DNA from 3 places in the Glutamicibacter sp. NPDC087831 genome. Region 2 is predicted to be linked to each of the others. Evidence: riboswitches for the same ligand, from Rfam matches in the RefSeq annotation. Region 2 holds a riboswitch; each other region holds the start of a gene.
What was found. A riboswitch is a leader RNA that binds a small molecule or an ion and turns the genes downstream of it on or off. The one in region 2 is predicted to bind S-adenosylmethionine.
Positions count from the first base shown of each region.

Region 1: another riboswitch for S-adenosylmethionine. It lies ahead of ACIOJF_RS16450 (hypothetical protein); the one in region 2 lies ahead of ACIOJF_RS13455 (acyl-CoA dehydrogenase family protein).
Region 3: another riboswitch for S-adenosylmethionine. It lies ahead of ACIOJF_RS11735 (bifunctional o-acetylhomoserine/o-acetylserine sulfhydrylase); the one in region 2 lies ahead of ACIOJF_RS13455 (acyl-CoA dehydrogenase family protein).

Region 1 covers NZ_JBIUVH010000006.1:44,284-49,669, reverse strand. Annotated here, with positions in the region: gene ACIOJF_RS16470 (APC family permease) at 1-1,463, opposite strand, end outside; gene ACIOJF_RS16465 (hypothetical protein) at 1,570-1,986, opposite strand; gene ACIOJF_RS16460 (helix-turn-helix domain-containing protein) at 2,123-2,689, opposite strand; gene ACIOJF_RS16455 (DinB family protein) at 2,823-3,410, shown strand; SAM riboswitch class IV at 3,478-3,591, shown strand; gene ACIOJF_RS16450 (hypothetical protein) at 3,607-3,873, shown strand; gene ACIOJF_RS16445 (VIT1/CCC1 transporter family protein) at 3,928-5,031, shown strand; gene ACIOJF_RS16440 (LOG family protein) at 5,095-5,386, opposite strand, start outside.
Region 2 covers NZ_JBIUVH010000004.1:95,044-100,429, reverse strand. Annotated here, with positions in the region: gene ACIOJF_RS13460 (LLM class flavin-dependent oxidoreductase) at 1-951, opposite strand, end outside; gene ACIOJF_RS13455 (acyl-CoA dehydrogenase family protein) at 1,009-2,340, opposite strand; SAM riboswitch class I at 2,356-2,447, opposite strand; SAM riboswitch class I at 2,715-2,816, shown strand; gene ACIOJF_RS13450 (ABC transporter ATP-binding protein) at 2,822-3,643, shown strand; gene ACIOJF_RS13445 (aliphatic sulfonate ABC transporter substrate-binding protein) at 3,731-4,753, shown strand; gene ACIOJF_RS13440 (ABC transporter permease) at 4,823-5,386, shown strand, end outside.
Region 3 covers NZ_JBIUVH010000003.1:201,394-206,779, forward strand. Annotated here, with positions in the region: gene ACIOJF_RS11715 (phosphotransferase family protein) at 1-553, opposite strand, end outside; gene ACIOJF_RS11720 (CPBP family intramembrane glutamic endopeptidase) at 650-1,432, shown strand; gene ACIOJF_RS11725 (GNAT family acetyltransferase) at 1,451-1,867, shown strand; gene ACIOJF_RS11730 (VOC family protein) at 1,929-2,573, opposite strand; SAM riboswitch class IV at 2,746-2,865, shown strand; gene ACIOJF_RS11735 (bifunctional o-acetylhomoserine/o-acetylserine sulfhydrylase) at 2,957-4,300, shown strand; gene ACIOJF_RS11740 (homoserine O-acetyltransferase) at 4,303-5,386, shown strand, end outside.

The DNA.
Region 1 (5,386 bases), on a different contig from region 2:
CCGGTGGCACCGAGCTTGGCTTGCTGGCGGATGCTCAGCTTCTGCAGCAATTCCTCTTCCGCGAATTCGCCCGGCGCAATCCCGCGTGGCACCCGCAGCAAGAAGGCCATGCCCAGGATCCACCAAGCGGCGAAGAGCAGCCACGGCTGCCACCCGATGGCCGCCGGCATTCCCGGAAGATACAGCGAAATCAGGCCGGCGCAGAAGACCACCGACAGTACGCCGATGACCTTGCCGCCGTTTCCCGCACCGCCCACGCGCAGCGGGCGTTGCATCTGCGGTTCGCGCTGGCGCAGAATCAAGAACGCCACGCCCACCAGCAGGTAGGCGATCACGATCGACGGCGAACCGGAATCCACCAACCATCCGAGCATGGCGGTGCCGAAGAATGGAGCCAGAACGGAGAGACCGCCAATGAACAGCAGTGCATGGCTCGGTGTGCGGTACTTCGGATGCAGGTAGGCAAACCAGCGTGGCAGCATCCCGGAACTGGCCATCGCGTACATCAGCCGCGAAGCACCCATCAGCAACGAATTCCACGAGGTGAGGATGCCGGCAATGCCGCCGGCGATCAGTACCTTTGACATGATTTCGGAATTGAACAGTGCCCCCATCGCGTCGGCAGTGGCAAGTTCGGATCCTGCGAGTGCCGAAGCGCCCATTCCCGAGGCGGTGGCCAGGATGATCCCCACATACCAGGCGGTGGCGATCAGCACCGAAATCACCACATACTTGCCAATTTTTCGCGGGGCGATGTCGCATTCCTCGGCGGACTGCGGGATCACGTCGAAGCCGACGAACATGAACGGCACCACGATCATCACGCCGAAGAAGCCGGCCACCCCGTTTTCGAAGAATGGTTCCATATTCCTGCTCTCGCCTCCGGTGAATGCGCCAGCAAGCAGCATTGCGCCGATGACGAAGAGGAAGAGCACCACGAAGGTCTGCACTACACCGGCGGTCTTGATGCCCCGGATGTTAATCCAGGTGATCGCTATCGCACCGGCGACACCGACCAGCGCCCAAGTCAGGTAGACCTCTGAGCCAGCGATCTCCCATAATCTGATCTGCGAAAGCTCCGGGAAGAGATAGAGCACGGATTTGGGCAGTGCCACTGCTTCAAAGGCCACGATCGTGATGTAGCCGCCGACGATGGCCCACGAACCGGCAAAAGACCAGCGGGCGCCCATGGCGCGCAGCAAGTAGTTGTGCTCACCGCCTGCTTTCGGCATGGCCGCAACGAGTTCGGCATAGGTCAGGCCGACTACTGCCATGATGCCACCGCCAACCAGCATGGCCAGCGTGGCTCCGAACGGGCCGGCGGTGGTGATCCAGTCGCCGGTGAGCACGACCCAGCCAAAGCCGATCATCGCGCCCACGCCTATGGCCAAGGCGTCCCAGCGGCCGAGGACCTGCTTGAGGCCTGGTTCTGCGGTGTGGTTCTTCGCGGTTTTTCCTGACATGGCAACCCCTTCTGGAAAGTTGGTCAGGATCACACTATGCAAAAACGCGCTTAAGGGTATTGGATGTTTTGACTACATTTCAGGCTATTTTGCCCAAATCGGGAGGCTAGGCCTCGCCGGAGCGCTTCTTGCTGGTTTTCACCAGCGCGCGGTCGACCTCGTGAATGCCCAGGCAGAAGCCTGCGGACATGACCAGCGATTTGATAGTCAGTTCGGAAAGGTCATCAGCTACGTACACCAGCTGGATCGGTCCGGCCAGGACCAGCAGGACACCTGTCCACAGCACATACGCCCACGAGGTGCGCGCCTGCGCCATCACCGGGAAGCGTGCCCGTCGGCGAATCGTCCGCACGCCAATGGTGACAATGACGACGGCCAGAATCGCGGCGCCAATGAAGAAGAAATTGCGTTGGGTGCGGATCCAGGTCAAGGTGGTGCCAATAAGAACGCCGAAAAGTATCGAAGCCCACCAGCTGATACTGCGCAGTTGATCTTGCGCAGCGGTTGGTTCGCCTGTCCTCACGCCTCTCCCATCACTGATTGTCCCGAGCGCCCGGAACAACGCATCGTTCCTAGAATACGCGGTTCATCTCCCCGCAGACGAACGCGCAGCCGCACTGCGCATGCCGTGCCATGGCAGCAAGCGCAAGGGATTGGCGTCATGAGAGGATCAGCGTCCAGGTAACCACGGCAACCTCATCAGAATCGTTTTCCCAGCTATGCGGTTCACGCCCGGGGAAGGTGATCGTATCGCCTGCTTCGAGTTCTACGCGCTGATCAGGCAATACCAGGATGAATTTTCCAGCGATCACGTGCAGCACTTCCAGCTCGCAATCCACCGAATACAGCTCCGCTTCACCGGTGCCCTTGGGCGCAATCTCGGCGCGAATCATCTGCACCCGCTTCTCGCTGCGCGGCGTGACCAGCTGCTCCGTGATGCCGTCACCGCCCAGGGAAACACGGGGTGCCTGCTCCAGTCGGACCAGTTTCGTTTCAGGAACCTCGAAGAGGGTACCGACCTCCATGCCCAGCACTTCGCACAACCGCAAAAGAGTGGAAACCGAAGGGCTGGTCAGGTCGCGCTCCACACGCGAGAGGAAACCCTTGGTCAGTCCGGATAGCTCGGCGACCTGGTCAATGGTCATACGCTGGGTCTGGCGCACCCCGCGCAGCCTCGCACCGATATTGATCGCGGCACCGGTTGGTTCAACTGGCAAGGTTTTCATCGTTTGGCTCCTCGACGTTTTCTGCAGCAACAACCGCAACCACTTTGGCTTCAAGGCCTGCGGGGCAAGTTTACCAATGGTAAACACACCGCGCCCTCTACCGCGAGACTGCAGCGCTCACTAGACTCTGCCCATGGACAGCACCAAGGACAAGCTCTGCGGGTACCTGAACGACGCGCGCGAGAATGCGATCTACAAGGCAGAAGGCCTCGCCGAACACCTGGCACGCACTCCGCTCACCCCTACAGGCACCCATATCCTGGGAGTACTGCACCATTTGGCGATCAATGAATACGAATATTTCGGCACCTGCCTCAAGCGCAGGGCCGATGACCGCTACGTTCGCGAATTCATTGCGCCGCATGATCCCGACGCGGATTTCCTCCCGCCAGCAGATATGGATGCGCAACAGCTGATCGGCCTGTATCGGAAAGCCATCGCCTTCGCCGATGAAGCCATCAGCGATCTGCCCCTGGACTGTCCCGTAGAGGTACCGTGGTGGGGGCCAGCTGGCAAAACCACCTTGGATCACCTGCTCATCCATGCGCTCGCCGAAACCTCCCGGCATGCAGGGCATCTGGATATTATCCGCGAGCAGCTCGATGGCCGCGCTGGCTGGACCGCGCAACTGGATCTGCTGCCCGACTACACCGCGGGGCAATGGGCCGAACAACGCGAGAAGCTGCAGCAACTGGCCAATGCCTTTGCCCCGGGCAGCTGAGCCGCAGTCATATTACGCATTCGGACTTCACCGCGCCCTGCCGCCGGCGGTACCATCGGAAATGTTGCTTCACGAGACGCGGCGCCAAGCTCCGACTGGCCGCGCACCAACCCCAAGTTCATGGGTGGTTCGGATGAGGAAGCGGTCCGCGCACCAACAGGTGCACGGGCAAGAGCTCGCAAGAGAGTTGACCTCCATGGCATATCCGATTCTGCCCGTCATCGACCGCCAGACCGGCCAAGTGCAGTTCAAGGCCGAGGGGCGCTGGCGCACCCGCTACGTTGCAGATCCGCTCAGGCTTGAACGGCTCATTGCCCGTTGCGCCCGCAGGCCGACCTATGATCCGGCCACTTCTGAATTGCAGCTGGTGCTGCCGGTAGCCGGAAATCCCGCGGGCAAGAGAATTGCTTTTAGCCTTGCCAAATTCCCAAGTGCAGGAGCCCTGACTAAACTGGGTGGTTGATCCGATCCACGGGTTTCATTGGAAAATCCATGTTCCAGGAGAGTCATCGTCGCGATGCCACAGCACCCAGAAACCGAACCTACCAAAGCGCAGATCCAGCGATGGCGCAAGTATCTCGCTGATGAAGTCGCCGAAGGCTCCATCTACAGGGCCCTCGCGGAAAAGAAAACCGGTCAAGAACGGCAAATCCTGCTGGGCCTTGCAGAGGCGGAAGCCCGCCACGAATCCCACTGGCGCGTCCTGCTCGGCGAGCATTTCAAGGAAGTCCGCCCGTCGCTGCGACGCACCATGCTGCGTTTCCTGGCATTGCATTTCGGTTCGGTCTTCGTGCTGGCCATGGCCCAGCGCTCCGAAAGCAGTTCGCCCTACCGCGACGACAAGGACGCCACCGCGCAGATGGCGGCCGACGAACAGGTCCACGAAGAGGTCGTCCGGGCGCTGGCTACAGCAGGCCGTGCGCGCCTTTCGGGCAACTTCCGCGCTGCGGTCTTCGGCGCCAACGACGGGCTGGTTTCCAACCTGGCGTTGATCATGGGTATCGGTGCGACCGGTGTTTCAGCGACCTTCGTGCTGTTCTCCGGTGTTGCCGGTTTGCTGGCCGGCGCACTGTCCATGGCAGCTGGCGAATACGTCTCGGTGCGTTCCCAGCGCGAGCTGCTGACCGCCTCGCGACCAACCCAGGTCACGCTAACCGCCGCCCCGAACCTCGATCTGGACGCCAACGAGCTGGTGCTGATCTACAAGGCCCGCGGAATGAGCGATGAAGATGCAGCGCACCGGGCCGCAGAACGCATGGGCCTGTTCACCTGCGATTGCAACCCCGACTTCTCGTTGAACCCGGAAGGCCGCGGCGAAGAACTCGAGAAGGAGCACCAGGAACTGGGGTCGGCCACCGGCGCGGCGGCCACCTCGTTCATCCTTTTCGCTTCCGGCGCGGTCGTGCCGATCCTGCCTTATATCCTTGGGCTCTCCGGCATGACCGCGATCCTCGTCTCGGTAGTCCTGGTAGGCGTGGCCCTGATGATCACCGGAGGGATCGTGGGACTGCTTTCCGGTGCCTCCCCGCTCAAGCGCGGCCTGCGCCAGCTAGCCATCGGCTGGGGCGCAGCGGCCATCACCTACTGCTTGGGCCTGATCTTCGACGTCAGCATCGGATAGCAGCCTGCTGCGATTCGAATGCCGGTACAGCTTTGGCTGTACCGGCATTTTCCATGCCGTGCTCTAGCTGTTCTCCGGCCGCCGGGTACGCCGGCGCAGGGTTTGCATGCTCTGGATGAACTCCATCGCTTCTTCGGCGGTATCCACCAGAGCAATCTTCTGTTCCATGACACGGTCCTTGGCCAGGGCCTGAAGCAGCGGCCAAGCAGGCAGATCCCTCGTCCAATAGTCCTTGCCGATCAGCACCATCGGCACCACGCGAGCACCGGTAGCGTAGTAGTTTTCGCAGGCATCCTGGAAGATTTCCTGCACCGTGCCGGCGGCCCCGGGCAGAACTACCAGCCCGCCGTTGGAC
Region 2 (5,386 bases):
GCCGGACAGCAGTGCCAGCGACCCCTCGATATCCACGTAGGAGCTGTAGTCCTGGAACTTCGCCTGGGCCAGTTCGGTGGTTTCGGCGGTAATGATGGTCTGCATGGCGAAGACCTTGATGTCGTAGCGGCCACGCCCGGCGGCCTCGGCAGCGTCACGGATCTTGCTGACCGCTTCCTTCAGCAGGTCGCGGGTGGGGCAATTGACGAAGATCGCTTCGGCGTTCGACGCGGCGAACTCGGTGCCGCGCTTGGAGGCGCCGGCCTGGTAGATCACCGGGGTGCGCTGGGTGGACGGCTCGGTGATGGCGATGCCCGGAACCTTGAAGTACTTGCCTTCGTGCTCGATCGGGTGCACCTTGGCCGGGTCGGTGTAGACGCCGGTGGCCTTGTCATTCTGCACCGCGTCGTCTTCCCACGAGCCTTCGAGCAGCTTGTAGACCACCTCGAGGTACTCATCGGCGTGGTTGTAGCGCTCGTCGTGCTCCATCTGGTCTTCCTGGCCCATATTGCGGGCGGCCGAGGGAAGGTAGCCGGTGACGACATTCCAACCCACGCGGCCGTTGGTCAGGTGGTCCAGGGTGGCCAAGCGGCGGGCGAAAGCGTAAGGGTGCTCATAGGCGGTGCCCGCGGTGACGCCGAAGCCGAGGTTCTCGGTCACGGCGGCCATGGCGGAAACCAGCATCATCGGGTCGTTGACCGGTGCCTGGGCGCCGGAGCCCAGCGGGGTGACGTTGGTGCCCTTGTACACGTCGTAGGTGCCCAGCACGTCGGCGAGGAACAGTCCGTCGAACTTTCCCTTTTCCAGCACTTTGGCCAGGTGCGTCCAGTAGCCCAGGGTGTTGTAGGTCGAGGCCTTGTCCTGCGGATGGCGCCACAGGCCCGGCGACTGGTGCACCACGCAGTTCATGTCGAATGCGTTGAATAGGATCTCGCGCTTGTTCTCGCTCATGGCTTTGCCCCCATAGGTCGGTAATCGTGGAAAGTTGCTGGTTTGCGTCGCAGGCCCTCAAGCCCGCTGGGTTGAATCTTCGCCGGTGACGGACAGCCGCTGCGGCTGGACCCCGTTGATCTCGTAGTCCCCGACGATGCGCGCCTTGTAGATCGCCGGGTTATGCGTGGCGATGGTGCGCGCATTGCGCCAGTGCCGGTCCAGGTTGCAGCCGCTTCTGGTGGACGAGGCTCCCAGTCCGTCGAAGAGCTTGCTGGTCACGCCGATGGCCAGTGGCTGCACCACGGTTTGCGCGCGGTTGGCGGCCAGCTCGCATACTGCGTAGCGTTCTTCGTCGTTCAGTCCCGGGTCGCCCAAGGCGGCTTCAACTTCGAGTACCGCGCCGATCACCACGGAGTCGGCAGCGAAGGACTCCGCGGAAACTTCGCCCACCAGCTGGAGGACCTGGGGTTCCTGGTATACCGGCACCCCGGTTCCGGTGGTGAAGATGCGGGTGCGCGCCTGCACCGCGCTACGCAGGTCGTTCAGCGCGGCGCGGGCGATGCCGGCCTGCACGGCCATGAGCACCAGCTGGAAGATCGCCGCTTCGGAGTCATTGGTCTGCTGCGGCATGAAGCAATCCACCGGGACCTGGTGGAATTCGGTGGTGCCGGTTCCGGTGAGGCCCTGGCCGAACCCATCCCAGTCGTCGAGGATCTTGACGCCGCTGCGCTGGGTGGAGACCACGGCGATCTGGCGGCCGGCGAGCTCCGGGTGGGCCACGGCAACGGTGGTCCAGTCGGCAAAAATGGTGCCGGTGCAGTAGTACTTTTCACCGTCGATCACCCAGCGCCCGTCCACGGTGCTGGCCTTGGTGTTCAAGGTGCCCAGGGCGTTGCCACCGCGTTCGGTGTAGGCGTTGCCGATAATCTGCCCGGCAGCGATGCGAGCGACCCACTTCTTGCGCAGCTCTTCGTCCTCCAGCGCCAAGACGTTCTCGACGAATGCGACATGTGCACGCCACAGCTGGCCTACGTGGGAGTCCGCCTCGGACAGCTCGATGAGCAAGCGGAAGACATCCACCAGCCGTGCGCCGTAGCCCCCGTCGGCAACGGAAAGGCGCAACGCACCGAACCGCTCGCGATTCAGCAGGCCTACCTGCTCGAAAGGAAGCACGCGGTTCAAGTCGCGGTCCTTGGCGGTTGCGGCGATCTGCGCAAAAACGGGACGGAAGATTTCGGCCAGCCGGTCGTATTGCTCATCCGCACTTGGTCCGGGGGTGATTTTCAGCAATTGCCTAGTCGGCAGCTGTTCTTCAAACTTGTCCAGGTCCATTGCGGTGGCCTGCGAAGGGTCACTGAGCTGGTTGAAGTCCAGTCCGAGGGCATTGTGCGATTCACCAATAGGCATCAGGGTTCTCAATTCTTTCCATCGGTCCTGGCGGTAGCACCGTCCCGCTATTGGGGTGGTTGCTGCGGCGTCGTGGAGCCAGATCTCTCAGCCGCTCTGGATGGGTCGTAATTCATTTGTAACGGTAATAAACCGGTGATTCCAACCCGCGAAGTCACATTTCGTCCCAGTGCCGGAAGTGCCCATCTTCAAATTTCACAGCCTAATCCGTGTCCTGCCGAAGATGAGTTGCAAAGTTTTGCTTAATGTCGAGCAAACCGGCCTGCAATAAAATAAATAACGAAATTTCTGGGCAATGTGACGTAGTTGTCGAAGATTTTTTCATATTACGCAAGATTTGCGTTCAAATCGTTCGACTCGTTGTAATGGACACGTAACCATCCCGAGCGGCCGAGAGATCTGGCTCGTTGACGCCGCAGCAACCACCTTTGGAGTTTTGCTCTGCAGGCCGGTGCTACCGCCAGGACCGATGGAGATGAACATGACTCTTTCCTTTGCAGCGCCCGAGGCAGCTTCCGTTGCCTCAGCTTCAAGCGCCCTGGACGTGCAGTTCAGCAACGTGTCGCGGACCTTCACCACCAAGATGGAAAGCCGCACCGTCCTGGCCGATATCAACCTGCAAATTCCAGCAGGTCAAGTCGTGGCCATTCTTGGAGCCAGCGGTTGCGGAAAATCCACGCTGCTGCGTTCAGTATCGGGCTTGGACCACCCCACCACCGGCACCATCCGCACCGGCACCCGCGAGGTCACCGGCATCAACGAGTTATGCGCCGTTGCCTTCCAGGAGCCCCGGCTGCTGCCATGGCGCTCGGTTCGCCAGAACATTGCACTGGGCCTGGCACCGGAAACCGATAAGCGCTCCGGCAACACGCTGATCGAGGAGTTGATCGAGCTGACCGGTCTGAGCCATGCAGCCAGCTTGCGCCCACGCGAGATCTCCGGAGGCATGGCGCAGCGGGTTTCGCTGGCTCGCGCGCTGGCTCGGCGCCCGGGTGTATTGCTTCTTGATGAACCCTTCGGCGCCCTCGATGCGCTGACACGCTTGAAGATGCAGGATCTGCTGCTCTCGATTCACGCATCGTTCCCCACCACCGTTCTCATGGTGACCCATGATGTGGACGAGGCGTTGACTCTGGCTGACCGCGTGATTGTTCTGGGGCGAGGCGCTGGGCATAGTGCAGCGGGCGTCATCGAAGATCTGTCCATCTCAGCTGGGCATCCACGCCGGCATACCGATGAAAAGTTCGTTGCAGATCGCCTGCACCTATTGCGCCTGCTCGGCGTCGACCCAACCAACCACTAGTCCCGGCCACGCCGTGGGTCCCGAACCATTCGGCGGCCTCTTTGCCTTTCACCTACACCGCTTGCACGCACAATTCTAGGATTCTCCATGCTTTTGAACCGTCTCACCCGCCGCACTGCATTGTCCGCCGCCGCCTTGATCGTTGGCGCAATTGCCCTGACCGGCTGTGCTGGCGAAAACGCTACAGCCTCCTCGGATGGTCAGACCCTGTCCATCGACTTTGCCACTTACAACCCGCTGAGCCTGGTGCTCAAGGAAAAGGGATGGCTGGAAGCAGCCGCCAAAGAACAGGGCGTAAATGTCGAATGGATCCAGTCCGCTGGTTCCAACAAGGCCAATGAAGCTCTTCGCGCCGACGCAATCGATGTTGGTTCCACAGCCGGTTCCGCTGCGCTCCTGAACCGTTCGAACGGTGCACCCATCAAGACCATCGCACTGTATTCGCAGCCGGAATGGGCGGCCCTGGTAGTGGATAAGGACTCGAAAATCGAGTCCGTTGAAGATCTCGCTGGCAAGACCGTGGCCGCTACGAAGGGCACCGACCCATACTTCTTCCTGCTGCAGGCGCTGGAATCCGCGGGCTTGAGTGAAGCTGACATCAAGCTGCAGAACCTCCAGCATGCCGATGGACGTACCGCCCTGGCCAACGGCTCGGTTGATGCCTGGAGCGGTTTGGATCCGATCATGGCCGCTGCCGAAAAAGACGGCGCGCAACTGGTTTACCGGAACTTGGATTTCAACACCTACGGTGCGCTGAACGCTCGCGAAGACTTCATTGAGCAGAGCCCCGAACTCGCCCAGCTCATTGTCGATGCCTACGAAAAGGCTCGTGGCTGGGCAGCTGACCATCCCGAGGAAACCGCAGAAATCCTGGCCGACGTAGCAGGGCTCGAACCAGGAGTTGCTGCCACCGTGATTGAGGAACGCTCCAATCTGGACGTTCCGGCAGTTCCCGACGCCAAATTCACTGGAGTCCTGAGCAAGATTGCTCCCACGCTGGTCGCTAGCGGCGGTGTCTCGGAGCAGGAATCCGTTGATGAAGCTCTGGAAACCCTCATCGATGACCAGTTTGCCGTCAAGGCAGACGCAACAAAGATCTCCGGAGAGTAACCAGCCATGAGCCCCACTAACGTGGCTGGAACCCGCGGAAGCCAAACACCTGCCAAGCAGAAGGCCAGCATGGCCGCAACGATCCTGCGTGCCCCGAAATGGCTGCTTGCGCTGGTCTTGCCGTTGACCACCCTGGCTGTGTGGCAATTTGTCACCGTTACCGGAATCGTTGCTCCGTGGACACTGCCAACTCCGGGTTCAGTGGTTTCTGCTGCCATTGAGCTCTTCCAGGATGGCGAACTCGGAAAGCACATCGGCATCTCCACTCAGCGTGTTCTTCTCGGTTTCGCCTTCGGATCATTGCTGGGCTTGGCGCTGGGTGCGCTTGTCGGGCTGTCCAAATTGGCAGATGCATTTCTGGGACTGAGCATCAGCGCCCTGCGTGCAGTCCCTTCCTTGGCTTGGGTTCCGCTGCTGGTGCTCTGGATGAAAATGGGTGAAGATTCCAAGGTCACACTCGTGATCATTGGTGCCTTCTTCCCGGTCTTTACCACCGTCGCCTTGGCGTTGCGCCATGTCGATGCCCACCTGGTCGAAGCAGCCCGCGCCTTCGGGTTGAAGGGATTGAAGCTGCTGCGCACCGTCCAGCTGCCCGCAGTGGTCCCTTCGATCTTCTCCGGACTGCGTTTGGCA
Region 3 (5,386 bases), on a different contig from region 2:
GGCCGGCCAAGTCGCCATGGACTAAGCCCGCAGGAACCTGCGCCAGGATATCGAGCTGGGCCCAGAGCTCGGTAGCAGGCCCTCGCAGTTCCTCGGGCAGCGCATCGAAGCATTGCTGCTGCCTGGCCTGGGTCCATTCGCCACGGAATGAAAACGGTTTGGCCAGATGCTCGCTGATCGGCTCCAGCGGCAGCTCGGCCAAATCCTTGACCAGCTGTCCCAGCACCTTCGGATCCCCGTAATGCGGTTCATGGGCGCTGCCGGGGATGAAAGACATGGCCACGGAGCTGAGTCCGTCGACGTGCAGGATCTCGGAGACCGCCACCGGAATCTGGTAGTTGAGCTGGCCCTCCAGCAAAGAAAGCAGCTTGACGGAACGGGGCATCTGCTCCGTGGCCGCTGGCGTGCGCGCCATGCGAATCACCGCTTGCGGATTGCCAATGACCACCTTGTGGAATTGTCCGCCTTCGTTCACCGCCGCATCTTCCCAGGAAAGATCGGGGCAGAGCTGACGGGCAATCTGCAGTTCTCCAATGGTGGCAGGACGGCTCACTCGCACTCTTCTCGTTCAGCTTGCTGGTGGTCTCAACCTCAGGCTATCGCAGGTTTGCCACGTGGCTGCTCAGTGCGCGCACAGCCAGATCAGCCTATGATCGGAAACGTGAACGCTGAACAAGTTAAGCAGACAGCAACCCGCAAGACCCTCAAATTCGAGATCGTCTTGGTTCTTGCCCTGTCGTTGGGACAAAGCGCGGTCTACTCGCTGCTGAGCTTTGCCGACAAGGTCACCCGAGCACCACTGCGCGAGCAGACTACATCGCTGAACAACCCGCTGAGCACCCGCGAGTTCTTTGATTTCTCCTACCAGCTGCTGGACATCTTCTTTGCCTTGGTACCCGTCGTGCTGGCGCTCTACCTGATGAAGCGCACGACCGGACGAACCATCCGGGACATCGGTTTCGATATGCGCAAGCCGGGCAAGGACGCACTGCTCGGGGCGGGGATGTTCTTGGCCATGGGAGTGGGAACGCTGGGCGTCTATGCCGCTGGACGGGCACTGGGCGTCACCACGGCACTGTCAGCAGCGAATCTTGGCGATTATTGGTGGAGCGTCCCAGTGCTTCTGCTGTCGGCTGCACGTCATGCAATCCTCGAAGAAGTGCTGATGCTCGGATTCCTGTTCACCTACGCCAAGAAATTGAAGCTGGGCCTGTGGAGCACCATTATTGGTTCTGCGATGATCCGAGGCAGCTACCACCTGTACCAGGGGGTGGGGCCGATGATCGGCAATATGCTCATGGGCGTCGTCTTCGGCTGGGTATACCAGAAGTACGGGCGGGTGATGCCGCTGGTCATCGCGCATTTCCTGCTCGATGCCATCGGCTTCGTGGGATACGCCTTGGTCGGGCCGGCCATCGGAATCGGCCAGTAGCGCCGGTAAGCTGAGCCAATGCAGATTACCGTGCTGCGCGAGGAGGACCTTCGCCAAGCAGTTGAATTGTGGGAAGCAACTGGGCTGACTCGTCCGTGGAATGATGCGCTCGCCGACGCCCGACGGGCTTTGGCCGAGCCTACTTCCACGGTGCTGTCCATCGTTGAGAACGATCAACTCATGGCTACTGCGATGGTTGGCCATGATGGCCACCGAGGTTGGCTCTACTATGTTGCGGTGGATCCGTGCCGGCAGGGCAACGGCCTGGGAAGGGCGCTGGTGGATGCTGCTGTCCTGTGGCTGCGGGATCGCGGCGTGCCCAAGGTGCAGCTCATGGTCCGCGGGGAGAACTCTGCCGTCATCGATTTCTATGAACGACTGGGCTTCGAAGATCAGCACGTCGTGGTCCTGGGGAAGCGGCTGGACCGGCCTTAAGGAAAAGAAAGTAGGTGGGGACGCCATTGTCCCCGCCTACTTGCGATCTCTGCGGAACTGTTTACAGCACCACGGTTCCGGACTCGGTCTCAAAGGTAACCGACATGATGCCCGGAGTGCCATTCGGCGCTTCATATTGCATGGTGACAGCGCCCAAATTGACGTTCTGCGGCTGGCCCAGCCAATCCAGCACCCGTTCACGCGAGCCGGCGATGGAGATCTGGCTGATGGCGCCGGCAGGTTCCAGCGCCTTGGACGGATGCAGCTCCTCGGATCCTTCATCCCAGGAAATCAGGTACGGGCACTGCGGATCGGCGATCAGGCCCTTGATGCCAATCTGCTGCCAGGTCAGTTCGCGGCCATCAGGGAACTTCCGGTTGCCCGGCACCGACTTGCGGCCCAAGCGGTCCTCGGCACTGGATAGATCCTCCACCGAGACGCACCAGCCCATCCAGCCGCCGCCGAGCTCCGAACGGGCGCGAACCGCCTGTCCGAAGGGTGCCTTGTCGCTGGCCGGGTGGTTCAGGACTTCAACCACCTCCAGGTACTGGCCATGCTTGAGCGGGAAGATGACATTGCGTGTTCCGAATCGTGGATGCACGCCGCCCTTGACGAATTCCAGTCCAAGGGACTCGGAGATTCTTTCAGCGGTTGGCAACAGCCCGTCCGGGCCGCATGCATAACTTACGTGATCTAGCCTCATCATGTGCCCATCATGACAACATGTGATGCGAGTCTCTACTTAGGCACACCTAAGTTCCGTGATGCTATCGAATACTCTGCGATGAACCTGCAATATTCGCGAAATATGACCGATTGAGTCCAATCACCAGCCCTTGCGTTGCAAAGATCTTCGGTTTTCGGGCAAACTGGTACCAGGTCATGAGTCCCAGTAACAAGCCCCGGCTTACTGGGCGGCAACCCTCCAACCGCGGTGGGGTGCCCCGGGTGAAGACCTGGCCCTTGAACGCACAAGGCATCAAGGACAAGCGCGGGTTACCCCTGGAAGTCGTCACGATATGGTGCTTCCTGTCGGTGTCTTTTCAGTGGCGTACCCCCATAGTCATGAAACGCTATTTGGAGGAAACCATGAGCAATAACTGGTCATTTGAAACCCGTCAGATCCACTCCGGCCAGACCCCGGATCCGACGACCGGGGCACGGGCTCTCCCGATTTTCCAAACCACCTCTTTCGTCTTCCCCAGCGCCCAGAGCGCTGCTGCACGTTTCGCGCTGCAGGAACTGGAGCCGATCTACACCCGTATCGGCAACCCGACCACCGACGCGGTGGAAACCCGCATCGCTGACCTGGAGGGCGGCGTTGGAGCACTGCTGCTCTCCTCGGGACAGGCTGCCACCACTTTCGCCATCTTGAATTTGGCCGAAGCCGGCGACCACCTGGTGGCCAGCCCCAGCCTGTACGGCGGAACCCAGAACCTGCTCAAGCACACGCTCAAGCGCCTGGGCATCGAGGTCACCTTCGTTTCCGACCCGGACAACCTGGATGATTGGCGCGCCGCGGTGCGTCCGAACACCAAGGCCTTCTTCGGGGAAACCATCTCCAATCCGCGACAGGACGTCCTGGACATCGAGGGCATCTCGGCGATCGCCCACGAAGCTGGCGTGCCGCTGCTGGTGGACAACACCCTGGCCACCCCGTACTTGATCCGCCCGATCGAGTGGGGCGCGGATATCGTGATCCATTCAGCCACCAAGTTCCTCGGCGGACACGGCAGTGCCATTGCCGGTGTCATCGTGGACTCGGGCAACTTCGACTTCGCCAAGGACGCCGACCGCTTCCCGGGCTTCAACACCCCGGACGAGTCCTACAACGGCCTGGTCTTCGCCCGCGACCTGGGTGTCAACGGCATCCTGGGCGCCAATCTGGCCTACATCCTCAAGGCCCGCGTGCAGTTGCTGCGCGATTTGGGTTCCTCGGTTGCGCCGTTCAACGCGTTCTTGATCGCGCAGGGCCTGGAAACCTTGTCGCTGCGCATTGAGCGCCACGGCCAGAATGCCGTAGAAGTTGCCAATTGGCTCGAATCCCGCGAGGAAGTGCAGAAGGTCGCCTACGCAGGCCTGAAGTCCTCGCCTTGGCATGAGCGTGCGCAGAAGTACAGCGATCAGGGCGCCGGCTCGATCATCGCGTTCGAACTGGAGGGCGGTTCGGAAGCCGGCCAGGCCTTCGTGGACGCACTGGTATTGCACTCCAATGTCGCGAACATCGGCGACGTGCGCTCATTGGTCATCCACCCGGCCTCCACCACCCATGCCCAGCTCTCCGAAGCTGAGCAGGTTGCGGCCGGCGTGAGCCCGGGACTGGTGCGGCTGAGCGTCGGACTGGAGAAGATCAAGGATATTCTGGCCGATCTGGAACTGGGCTTCCAAGCTGTTGCAGCCCTCGAGAACAAGGAACTGCAGGAAACCCTCTAGGCATGGCATCCATTGTGACTACTGAAGATACTCTGCGCGCCGAAGAGCTCGCTGGCGGGCAAGACGGCATTTTGCGCCGTAAGTCCGTGGGGGAGCACCACTTCGAATTCGGTGGATTCCTTCCGGACGTGGTGCTGGCCTATGAAACGTGGGGGACGCTAGCAGCTGATGGCTCCAACGCGGTGCTCGTGATGCATGCGCTCACCGGTGACGCCCACGTTGCGCAAGGCGATTCGCAAAGCGCCGGCTGGTGGGAAGAGCTCGTAGGCCCCGGCGCCACGGTTGACACCAATGAGTACTTTGTCGTGTCCATCAACATGGTGGGTGGTTGCAATGGTTCCACCGGCCCCTCGTCCTTGGGCGACCAGGGCCTGCCCTACGGTTCGAGCTTTCCCTTCGTCACCATCAAGGACTCGGTGCGCCTTGAAGCTCGGCTGGCCAAGCAACTGGGAATTGATTCCTGGCATGCGGTCATTGGCGGTTCGATGGGCGGTGCGCGCGCGTTGGAATACGCCGTCGAGTTCCCCGACCAGGTCAAGAATCTCGTAGTGATGGCCTCGAGCGCGCAGGCGACTGCCGAGCAAATTGCCTTTGCACAGGTGCAAACCCAATCCATCCGGTTGGATCCGCACTTCTGCAATGGCGACTACTACGGCAACGATGCCCGCCCGGACGCCGGTCTTGGCTTGGCTCGCCGCCTGGCCCACATCACCTATCGTTCCGAGGCCGAGCTTGAAACCCGTTTCTCGCGCAACCCGCAGGATGGCGAGAAGCCAACGGGTCTGCTCGAGGGGCCTCGCGGGCGGTACCAGGTGGAAAGCTATCTTGACCATCAGGCCAGCAAGCTGGTGAATCGTTTCGACGCCAACAGCTACCTGGTGCTCACCGAGGCGCTGATGAGCCATGATGTGGCTCGCGGCCATGAATCCCTGGAAGCCGCCTTGGCGCGACTGGCGAAGGTCAACGTGGTGGTTGCCGCGGTAACCACTGACCGGTTGTACTTTCCTGAGCAGTCAGTGAAGCTGGCTTCGTCGCTGGCCAAGCCAAAACCGGTGCACTACATTGATTCGCCGATTGGCCACGATG